Regions from separate parts of the Streptomyces sp. NPDC015144 genome, predicted to be linked through region 1. Evidence: riboswitches for the same ligand, from Rfam matches in the RefSeq annotation. Region 1 holds a riboswitch; each other region holds the start of a gene.
What was found. A riboswitch is a leader RNA that binds a small molecule or an ion and turns the genes downstream of it on or off. The one in region 1 is predicted to bind thiamine pyrophosphate.
Positions count from the first base shown of each region.

Region 2: linked by a shared signal. The riboswitch ahead of thiO (glycine oxidase ThiO) and the one ahead of ACF08W_RS22575 (thiamine ABC transporter substrate binding subunit) in region 1 are both predicted to bind thiamine pyrophosphate.
Region 3: linked by a shared signal. The riboswitch ahead of thiC (phosphomethylpyrimidine synthase ThiC) and the one ahead of ACF08W_RS22575 (thiamine ABC transporter substrate binding subunit) in region 1 are both predicted to bind thiamine pyrophosphate.

Region 1 is NZ_JBIBUU010000013.1:152,602-155,869, reverse strand. Features, by position in the region: gene ACF08W_RS22580 (ABC transporter permease) at 1-385, opposite strand, end outside; gene ACF08W_RS22575 (thiamine ABC transporter substrate binding subunit) at 481-1,590, opposite strand; TPP riboswitch at 1,664-1,780, opposite strand; gene rlmN (23S rRNA (adenine(2503)-C(2))-methyltransferase RlmN) at 1,880-2,986, opposite strand.
Region 2 is NZ_JBIBUU010000003.1:274,477-277,744, reverse strand. Features, by position in the region: gene ACF08W_RS07905 (Rv2175c family DNA-binding protein) at 1-225, opposite strand, end outside; gene ACF08W_RS07900 (NAD(P)/FAD-dependent oxidoreductase) at 288-1,547, opposite strand; TPP riboswitch at 1,632-1,744, shown strand; gene thiO (glycine oxidase ThiO) at 1,742-2,956, shown strand; gene thiS (sulfur carrier protein ThiS) at 2,953-3,183, shown strand; gene ACF08W_RS07885 (thiazole synthase) at 3,186-3,268, shown strand, end outside.
Region 3 is NZ_JBIBUU010000009.1:240,144-243,411, forward strand. Features, by position in the region: gene ACF08W_RS18210 (YibE/F family protein) at 1-1,121, opposite strand, end outside; TPP riboswitch at 1,153-1,286, shown strand; gene thiC (phosphomethylpyrimidine synthase ThiC) at 1,279-3,054, shown strand; gene ACF08W_RS18220 (hypothetical protein) at 3,223-3,268, opposite strand, start outside.

The DNA.
Region 1 (3,268 bases):
GGATCGCCCAGACGGTGGTGTCGAGCCGTACGCCCCAGAGTTCGTCGAGGAATCCGCCGCGCCCGAGCAGGGCCAGGAAGGCGGTCCCGACGACGACGGTCGGCAGCACGAACGGCACCGTGACGACCGCCCGCAGCAGTTGCTTGCCGGGGAAGTCGAAGCGGGCGAAGACATAGGCGCCGGGCAGCGCGATCAGCAGGGTCAGGGCGGTCGAGGCGAGCGCCTGCCAGCAGGTGAACCAGAGCACCTCGCGGATCTCCGGCCGGCCCAGCACCTCGCCGATCCGCCCGAACTGCCAGACACCGTCCGTCTTCAGCCCCCGGCCGACGATCGCGGCGACGGGGTAGGCGAAGAACAGCGCGAAGAACGCGACGGGCACGGCCATCAGACCGAACCGCGTCGCGCCCCGCCGCAGGGCCGGACCGCGGGCCGGGCGCACGGCTCCGCCGCCCGGTCCCGGCCCGCGTCCCGCGGTCCTCGTTACTTCACGACGAGCGAGGACCACGACTGGACCCACTGCTCACGGTTCTTGGCGATCAGTTCCGGGGCGACGGTCCCGGGCCGGTCCACCGTCGCGCCGAACTTCGTGAACAGCTCCGGCAGCTTCGCGTCCCCGGAGACCGGGTTCACGAACATGTTGAGCGGCATGTCCTCCTGGAACCTCTTGCTGATCAGGAAGTCCAGCAGGGCCTTGCCGCCCTTCTCGTTCGGCGCCCCGTCCAGCAGCCCGGCGAACTCGATCTGCCGGAAGCAGGCGCCGGTGACCACGCCGGTCGGGGCCTGGGCCGGCTGCGGCTTCGCGTACAACACCTCGACGGGCGGGCTGGAGGCGTACGAGACGACGAGCGGCCGGTCTGCCTTGGCCTTCTTGCCGCCCGCCGAACCGGAGAACTCCTCGTTGTACGCCTGCTCCCAGCCGTCGACGACCTTGACACCGTTGGCCTTGAGCTTCTTCCAGTAGTCCTGGTAGCCGTCCTCGCCGTAGGCCGCGACGGTGCCGAGCAGGAAGCCGAGGCCGGGCGACGAGGTCGCGGCGTTCTCGGTGACCAGCAGGTTCTTGTACGCGGGCTTCGCCAGGTCGTCGAAGCTGGCCGGCGGTGCCAGCTTCCTGTCGGCGAAGTACTTCTTGTCGTAGTTGACGCAGATGTCGCCGGTGTCGACCGGGGTGACCCGGTGCTCGGCGTCGAGCACGGTGTCCTTCGCGACCCGGTCGAGGCCCTTGGCCTCGTACGGGGTGAAGAGCCCGCTGTCGAGGGCGCGGGAGAGCAGGGTGTTGTCGACGCCGAAGAACACATCGCCCCGGGGCGAACCCTTGGTCAGGATCTCCTGGTTGAGCGCGACGCCCGCGTCCCCGCTCTTCAGTACCTTGACGGTGTAGCCGGTCTCCTTGGTGAACTCCGCCAGGACCTCCTTGGAGGCGTTGAAGGAGTCGTGGCTGACCAGCGTCACGGTCTTGGAGCCGGGGCCCTTGGTGCCGCCGGAGCCGGCGGACGTGTCGTCGGAGCCTCCGCATCCGGCGAGTGCGGTGACGCCGACCGCGGCGGCGAGGGCCGAGACCGCGAGCCGGCCGGTCCTGTGTGTGGTGCTCATTGTGGATTCCTCCTGGGTTTTGGCCAGGAAGAGACGCGGCCCCACCCGCGGAAAGCGGGCAGGGCGCAACAGCATGAGTTGATGACCGAACTTCCTACCCGGAATGACCCGGGCGAGGTTCAGAGGGTCTGCGGCCGACCTGTCCTCGGTGCCGCACTCTCAGCGCTGTGGCGCTCCCCTGTCGGAATATGAAGTTGATTTCGGGCACAGAGTACACGGGCCTCGACGGCCACCCCGGGGGGTGTCCGTTCCGGCCGTCCTCCACCGGACCGGACACCCCCCGGCGCACTCAGCGCTCGGACGCCGCCAGCTGCCCGCAGGCCCCGTCGATCTCCTGGCCCCGGGTGTCCCGCACGGTCACCGGCACGCCGTGGGCGGCGATCGCCTCGACGAAGGCCCGCTCGTCCTCGGGCCGCGAGGCGGTCCACTTGGAGCCGGGCGTGGGGTTCAGCGGAATCAGGTTGACGTGTACACGCTTGCCCTTGAGCAGCCGGCCCAGCCGGTCGCCGCGCCACGCCTGGTCGTTGATGTCCCGGATGAGCGCGTACTCGATGGAGATGCGACGGCCGGACTTCTCCGCGTACTCCCACGCGGCGTCCAGCACCTCGGCCACCTTCCAGCGGGTGTTCACCGGCACGAGGGTGTCGCGCAGTTCGTCGTCCGGCGCGTGCAGCGACACGGCGAGCCGGCACTTGAAGCCCTCGTCGGCGAAGCGGAGCATCGCCGGCACCAGGCCCACGGTGGAGACCGTGATCCCCCGCTGCGAGAGCCCCAGTCCGTCCGGCTCCGGGTCGGTCAGCCGACGGATCGCGCCGACCACCCGGTTGTAGTTGGCGAGCGGCTCGCCCATGCCCATGAAGACGATGTTGGAGAGCCGGGCCGGACCGCCGGGGACCTCCCCGTCCCGCAGCGCCCGCATGCCGTCGACGATCTGGTGGACGATCTCGGCGGTGGACAGATTGCGGTCGAGCCCGGCCTGCCCGGTCGCACAGAACGGGCAGTTCATCCCGCAGCCCGCCTGCGAGGAAATGCACATCGTCACGCGCTCGGGGTAGCGCATCAAAACGGACTCCACGAGCGTCCCGTCGTGGAGCTTCCAGAGCGTCTTGCGGGTGGTGTCGTCGTCGCAGCTGATGTGGCGGACCACCGACATCAGGTCGGGGAACATCGCCTCGGCGAGCTTCTCCCGCGAACCGGCGGGAATGTTGGTCCACCCGGCGGGGTCGTGCGTGTACCGCGCGAAGTAGTGCTGCGAGAGCTGCTGGGCGCGGAACGGCTTCTCGCCGATCGCGGCGACGGCCTCCCTGCGCTCGGCGGGCGTGAGGTCGGCGAGGTGCCGCGGCGGCTTCTTGGCTCCGCGGGGCGCGACGAAAGTGAGTTCTCCGGGCTTAGGCATGGTTCATCCAGTGTCGCAGACACGCCGTGGTCCTCCGGGCCGTCGCCCAGCTCAGGCCAGGCGACGGCTACGCGGAGCCGGTCGTCATTGGTCGTCACCGGTTGTCACTGGCAACCCTTCGACGGCCCACAGACGGCCCGGCGTCATGGCTCTACCACAGGTAAAAGCCCCAGGTGGGGAACCGCGCGCCCGCAAGGCATGCCACCATCGGTGCGCTTCCCAGCAGCTCTTACCGCTTCTTGCGGATGCTGCGCTTCTTCGCCTTGGCTTCTTTCTCCTTGC
Region 2 (3,268 bases), on a different contig from region 1:
CAGGAGCGTCAGGGTGCCGGCGAGGCCCTTGACCACCTTGTCGCCGTCGATGAAGGCGGCGGGCACCTGGAGCGTCCGGTTCTCACCGCGGCGCACGGCGATCAGCTGGCCCTCCTTGACCAGCTGGCGCACGCGCGTCACCTCGACACCGAGCATGTCGGCGATGTCGGGCAGGTGGAGCCAGGCGGGTACGAGAGCATCGGTCTTCGCGTCAATCTCGGTCACAGGGACAAGCCTGCCATCCCGCACCGACAGCCGACACCCGGACTCCGCCCTTCAGGGCCGCGCTACCGCAGCGCCGCCGACTTCAGCGGTACGGCGGGGTCGGCCACCGCCCCGGGATCCAGCCGCGTTCCCGCCTCGATGAGCTTGCGGCCCTGCGCCAGGTCGCGGGGGCGCCCCACGGCGAGCACCGCGACCAGCACGCCGTCGCGCAGCCAGCACACCGACCAGGCGGGGCCGGCCGGATCGCCGCGCCACAGCAGGGTGTCGGCGCTCCCGTGGTGGCCCGCGTACTGGACGAAGCGGTCGAACTGCTCGGACCAGAAGTACGGCACCGGGTCGTAGACCGGCGGCGCGGGGGCGTCGTCCGAGGCCCCCGCGGCCAGGATGTGGGCGGCGGCCGTGCGCGGGCCCTGGAGGGCGTTGTCCCAGTGGTGGACGAGCAGGCGCTCGCCGTAGCGGGCGGAGGGGAAGGAGGCGCAGTCGCCGACCGCGTACACATCGGGCAGCGAGGTGCGCAGCGCCTCGTCGGCGGTGACCGATCCGTCGGGGCCGAGCGCGATGCCGGAGCCGGCCAGCCAGCCGGTGGCCGGGCGGGCGCCGATGCCGACGACGACGGCTCCGGCCGGGATCGTCCGGCCGTCGGCGAGGACCACCCGGCCCTGCTCGACGCGGTCGACGCGGGTGCCGGTGAGGAGTTCGGCGCCGCTGTGCGCGTACCAGGCGGCCATCGGGGCGGCGACCTCGGCGGGCAGCGCGCCGGCGAGCGGGCGGTCGGCGGCCTCGACGACGGTGACCGCGCAGCCGGCGGCGCGGGCCGCGGTGGCGAACTCGGCGCCGATCCACCCCGCGCCGACGATCACCACGTCGTGCTGCTCGTGGAGGACCGGCCGCAGCCGGGCCGCGTCGTCCAGGGTGCGCAGCAGGTGGACGCCGGAGACGCCCTCGGTGCCGGGCAGGACGACCGGTTCGGCGCCGGTGGCGATCACCAGGACGTCGTAGGGGACGGCGCCCGCCCCGGTGTCCAGCTCGTGCGCGTCCGGCCGCACTCCGGTGACCTCGACGCCCAGGCGCAGTTCGATGTCCAGCGCCTCGAAGTCGATGTCGAACGCGGAGCTCTCGGCCGTGCCGAGCAGGACCGCCTTGGACAACGGGGGCCGGTCGTAGGGCTGGTGGGGCTCGGCTCCGATCAGCACGACCGGGCCGGTGAAGCCCTGCTCCCGCAGGGCCACCGCGGTCTGCACCCCGGCCATGCCCGCGCCGACGACCACGACGCGGCGCCCGGTCCGCCCGTCCGGCTGCTCTGACTGCTGCTGCTCGCTCACCCGTGACACCTTACGCATCTGATGATCAGTCAGGAAGGGGCGGGTTCTCGGCCCCGGCCGGGACGGGGTCTAGGCTGACCCCCGTAGAGCACTCGCGGGAGCCCGGACGCACCGGGCTGAGAGGGAGGCTGGCCGGCCTCCGACCGTACGAACCTGATCCGGGTCATGCCGGCGAAGGGAGGGGCTGGAAGCCCATGCGTTCCCCTCGGAACGGAAGCGGTTACGACGTCCTCGTCATCGGGGGCGGGATCATCGGTCTGGTGACCGCCTGGCGGGCCGCCCAGCGCGGTCTGCGCACCGCGGTCGCCGACCCCGAGCCGGGCGGCGGGGCCGCCCGGGTGGCGGCCGGGATGCTGGCCGCCGTCACCGAGCTGCACTACGGCGAGGAGCTGCTGCTCGGCCTCAACCTCGCCTCCGCCGCCCGGTATCCGGCCTTCGTGGCCGAGCTGGAGGAGGCGAGCGGGCGGGAGACCGGTTTCCGCGCCTGCGGCACCCTGGCCGTCGCGCTGGACTCCGACGACCGCGCCCATCTGCGGGACCTGCACGCCCTGCAACGGCGTTCGGGGCTGGAGTCGGAGTGGCTCACCGGCCGGGAGTGCCGCCGGCTGGAGCCGATGCTGGCCCCGGGGGTGCGGGGCGGTCTGCGGGTCGACGGCGACCACCAGATCGATCCGCGCCGGCTGGCCGCCGCCCTGCTGACCGCCTGCGAGCGGGCCGGGGTGGTCTTCCACCGCGAACGGGCGGTGCGGCTGGCCGTCACGGGCGGCCGGGCCGCCGGGGCGGTGCTCTCCGGGGGTACGGAGCCGGCGGCCGACCAGGTCGTGCTGGCCGCGGGCAGCCTCAGCGGCCGACTGCCGGGGGTGCCCGAGGAGGCCGTGCCGCCGGTCCGGCCGGTGAAGGGCCAGGTGCTGCGGCTGACCGTGCCCGCCCGGTACGCGCCGTTCCTGAGCCGGACGGTCCGGGCCGTGGTCCGGGGCAGCCACGTCTATCTCGTACCGCGCGAGAACGGCGAGCTGGTCGTCGGCGCCACCAGCGAGGAGCTGGGCTGGGACACCACCGTCACCGCGGGCGGCGTCTACGAGCTGCTGCGGGACGCCCACGAACTGGTCCCCGGCATCACCGAACTGCCGCTCACCGAGACCCTGGCCGGTCTGCGCCCCGGCTCCCCCGACAACGCCCCGCTGCTCGGCCCCACCACCCTGCCCGGCCTCCACCTCGCCACCGGCCACCACCGCAACGGGGTGCTGCTCACCCCGCTCACCGGGGACGTCATGGCCGAGTTCCTCACCGGCGGCGAGCCGCCCGAGCAGGCCCGCCCCTTCACCCCGCGCCGCTTTCCGCCCGCCGCCTCCGGGAGCCCCGCCGCGGCTCCCGGAGCCTCCTCCGTACGTCAGGAGCAGCCCGCATGACCGAGCCCGTACACCCTTCCGCGCCGCTCTCCGTGTCGGTGAACGGCGCGCCCCGGCCCCTTGCCCCGGGCACCACCCTGGAGGCCCTGGTCGCCACGTTGACGGCGGCGTCCTCGGGGGTGGCCGCCGCCGTCAACGAGACCGTCGTCCCGCGAGGCCGGTGGGGCGCGACCGCGCTGGCCGACGGCGACCGGGTCGAGGTCCTGACCGCGGTCCAGGGGGGCTGACCGTGTCCGACGACGTCTTCGCCCTCGGTTCCGCCGTCCTAAGCTCCCGGCTGATCATGGGGACGGGCGGGGCGCCCAGCCTCGA
Region 3 (3,268 bases), on a different contig from region 1:
ATCCCTGCCCGGTAGAGGTCCCGCACACCCAACGTCGGGTTCGCCTGGTGGAGTTCCCAGACCGCCGACGTCTGGGTGACGGTCACGTCGTCGAGCACGCCGAGCGAACCGATGATGACACCGGCCAGCAGCAGCCCGCTCATGTCGATGTGCGGGTAGAGGCCGTGGATGAGACCGGTGTCGTCATCGGTGTTGCCGCTCAGGCTCGCCCACCCGATGAAGAGCGACCCGAGCAGCCCGATCAGCAGCAACGAGACCAGCGTGCCGACCACCGCGACCGAGGTGCGGGCGGTCGGGCCGTGGCACATGTAGAGCGCGATCAGCATGATCGCACTGGACCCGACCACCGCGACGAGCAGCGGATTCGAACCCTGGAGTATGGCCGGGAGGATGAAGAGGGTCAGCACGGCGAACGACACGGCCAGCGCGATCAGCGCCATCACCCCGCGCATGCGCCCCACCGCGACCACGACCAGCGCGAAGACCCCGGCCAGCAGGGTCATCGGGAACTTCCGGGCCACGTCCGTCACGGAGTACTGGAGCTCGTGGGGCGCGTCGGGGGCGTACGCCGTCACCACGCCCTGCCCCTCGCGCAGTTTGCGCGGTGAGTCGGGCTGGACGATCTCGGTGAAGGTCCGCCCCTTGTCCCGGCCGGTCGTCACCTCGATCGTCGCCTTCTCGCAGAGCCCCCGCTCCTTCCCCGCGTCCGGCGCGGTGGAGCCGTCGAGCGGCGTCTGAACAGCGTTCACGTCCTTGCAGTTCACCTTGGTGACGGTCACCACCTTTCCCTGCTGGGTCTGCCGGTCGAAGCCGACGCCGGTCCGCTCGTGCGGCGGCGTGCCGCCCGGCCAGAGCGCCACCAGACCGACGAGAACGGCGGTGGCGAACGGAATCAGTACGGCCGCGATGACCTTCCGCAGATGCCGGGAACCGGGTGCCGCGGGGCCGTGGCCGTGAGAATGGCCGTGGGAGTGGTCGTACGCGGATCCGGGCGGCTGGTCGTTCGTTCGGCCGTGCGTTCTGTCGTGGGGTACGCCCTGAGACCGGGCCTGTGGTTCGTGGTCCGTGTGGGGAGAGGTCACCGGCCGATCATCGCAAGAACGGCCGGGCCCTCTGTTCATCGCGCCGGACGGGGCGCTAGCGTGGAGGAACCTTTGCACACGCGGGAGCTCGGAGCACCGGGCTGAGAGGGCGCTGACATCCGTACGTCCGTACGGGACAGGCTGCGCCGACCGCCGAACCTGTTACCGGGTAATGCCGGCGTAGGGAGTAGGTCTCATGACCACATCGGACGCACGCACGCCTGCCTCGGACCAGAGCGTCGAGGCCGGGAAGTCCATCGGCTGGCACAAGGGATACGTCCAGGGCTCGCGCCCGGACCTCCGGGTGCCGGTCCGCCAGGTGCACCTCAGCAACGGCAAGGCCGTGACGCTGTACGACACGTCGGGTCCGTACACCGACCCCGCGGTCGACACCGAGGTCCGTCGCGGACTCGCACCGCTGCGGGAGAACTGGATCACCGCCCGCGGCGACACCGAGGAGTACCCCGGCCGCCCGGCCCGTCCCGAGGACGACGGGCTCAGGCACACCTCGCCGCGTGGTGGGCTGCGCAACCTCGACGCGGTTTTCCCCGGACGCCCGAGGCTGCCGCGCCGCAGCGGCACGGGCCGCCCGGTGACCCAGCTCGCGTACGCCCGCCGGGGCGAGATCACCCCGGAGATGGAGTACGCGGCCATCCGGGAGAACGTCGAACCCGAGGTGGTGCGCGAGGAGATCGCGGCCGGCCGGGCCGTACTGCCGGCCAACGTCAACCACCCCGAGACCGAGCCGATGATCATCGGCAAACGGTTCCTGGTGAAGGTCAATGCCAACATCGGCAACTCCGCGGTGACTTCCTCCATCGAGGAGGAGGTGGAAAAGATGACCTGGGCAACGCGCTGGGGCGCCGATACCGTCATGGATCTGTCCACCGGGCGCAACATTCACACCACCCGTGAGTGGGTTCTCCGTAATTCACCCGTTCCGATCGGTACCGTCCCGCTCTACCAGGCACTCGAAAAGGTGGACGGTCGGGCGGAGGAGCTGACCTGGGAGATCTACAAGGACACGGTTGTCGAACAGGCCGAGCAGGGCGTCGACTACATGACCGTCCACGCCGGCGTACGCCTCCCGTACGTACCGCTGACCGCGCGCCGCAAGACCGGCATCGTCTCCCGCGGCGGCTCGATCATGGCGGCCTGGTGCCTCGCGCACCACAAGGAGTCCTTCCTCTACGAGCACTTCGAGGAGCTCTGCGAGATCCTCGCGAGCTACGACGTGACGTACTCGCTGGGCGACGGCCTGCGGCCCGGATCCATCGCCGACGCCAACGACGAGGCGCAGTTCGCCGAGCTGCGTACGCTGGGCGAACTGAACGCGGTGGCCAAGCGGTTCGGCGTTCAGACCATGATCGAGGGGCCGGGCCATGTCCCGATGCACAAGATCAAGGAGAACATCGACCTCCAGCAGGAGATCTGCGAGGAGGCGCCGTTCTACACGCTCGGCCCGCTGACCACCGACATCGCGCCGGCGTACGACCACATCACTTCGGGCATCGGCGCGGCGATGATCGCGTGGTGGGGGACGGCGATGCTCTGCTACGTCACGCCGAAGGAGCACCTGGGCCTGCCGAACCGGGACGACGTGAAGACCGGCGTCATCACGTACAAGATCGCGGCGCACGCGGCGGATCTCGCCAAGGGGCACCCGGGGGCGCAGGACTGGGACGACGCGCTCTCGGACGCCCGTTTCGAATTCCGCTGGGAGGACCAGTTCAACCTGGCCCTCGACCCGGACACGGCACGGGAGTTCCACGACGAGACGCTGCCGGCCGAGCCCGCGAAGACGGCCCACTTCTGCTCGATGTGCGGGCCGAAGTTCTGCTCGATGAAGATCTCCCAGGACATCCGGCGTGAGCACGGAGGCACGGCGGAGGAGATCGAGGCGGGCATGGCGGAGAAGTCCAAGGAGTTCGCGGCGAGCGGGAACCGGGTGTACCTGCCGATCGCCGACTGACCGCCCGCTGAGCCGTCGTGCTCCGGGCGGCTGTCGTCCGGAGCACGACGGGTTGCCGCCGAAGTTCCCCCGTCCGGTGGCGGGGCTCGGCGCGGGCCCCGGGGACGGACGGGCCGAAGAGCGCGCGGAGTGATCCCTGCCCGCCGGCCGCCGCCCGCCGGCCGGCGATCAGTCGCGCTCGTGGTCGGGGCCGCCGAAGTCGGGGCTGGTGAAG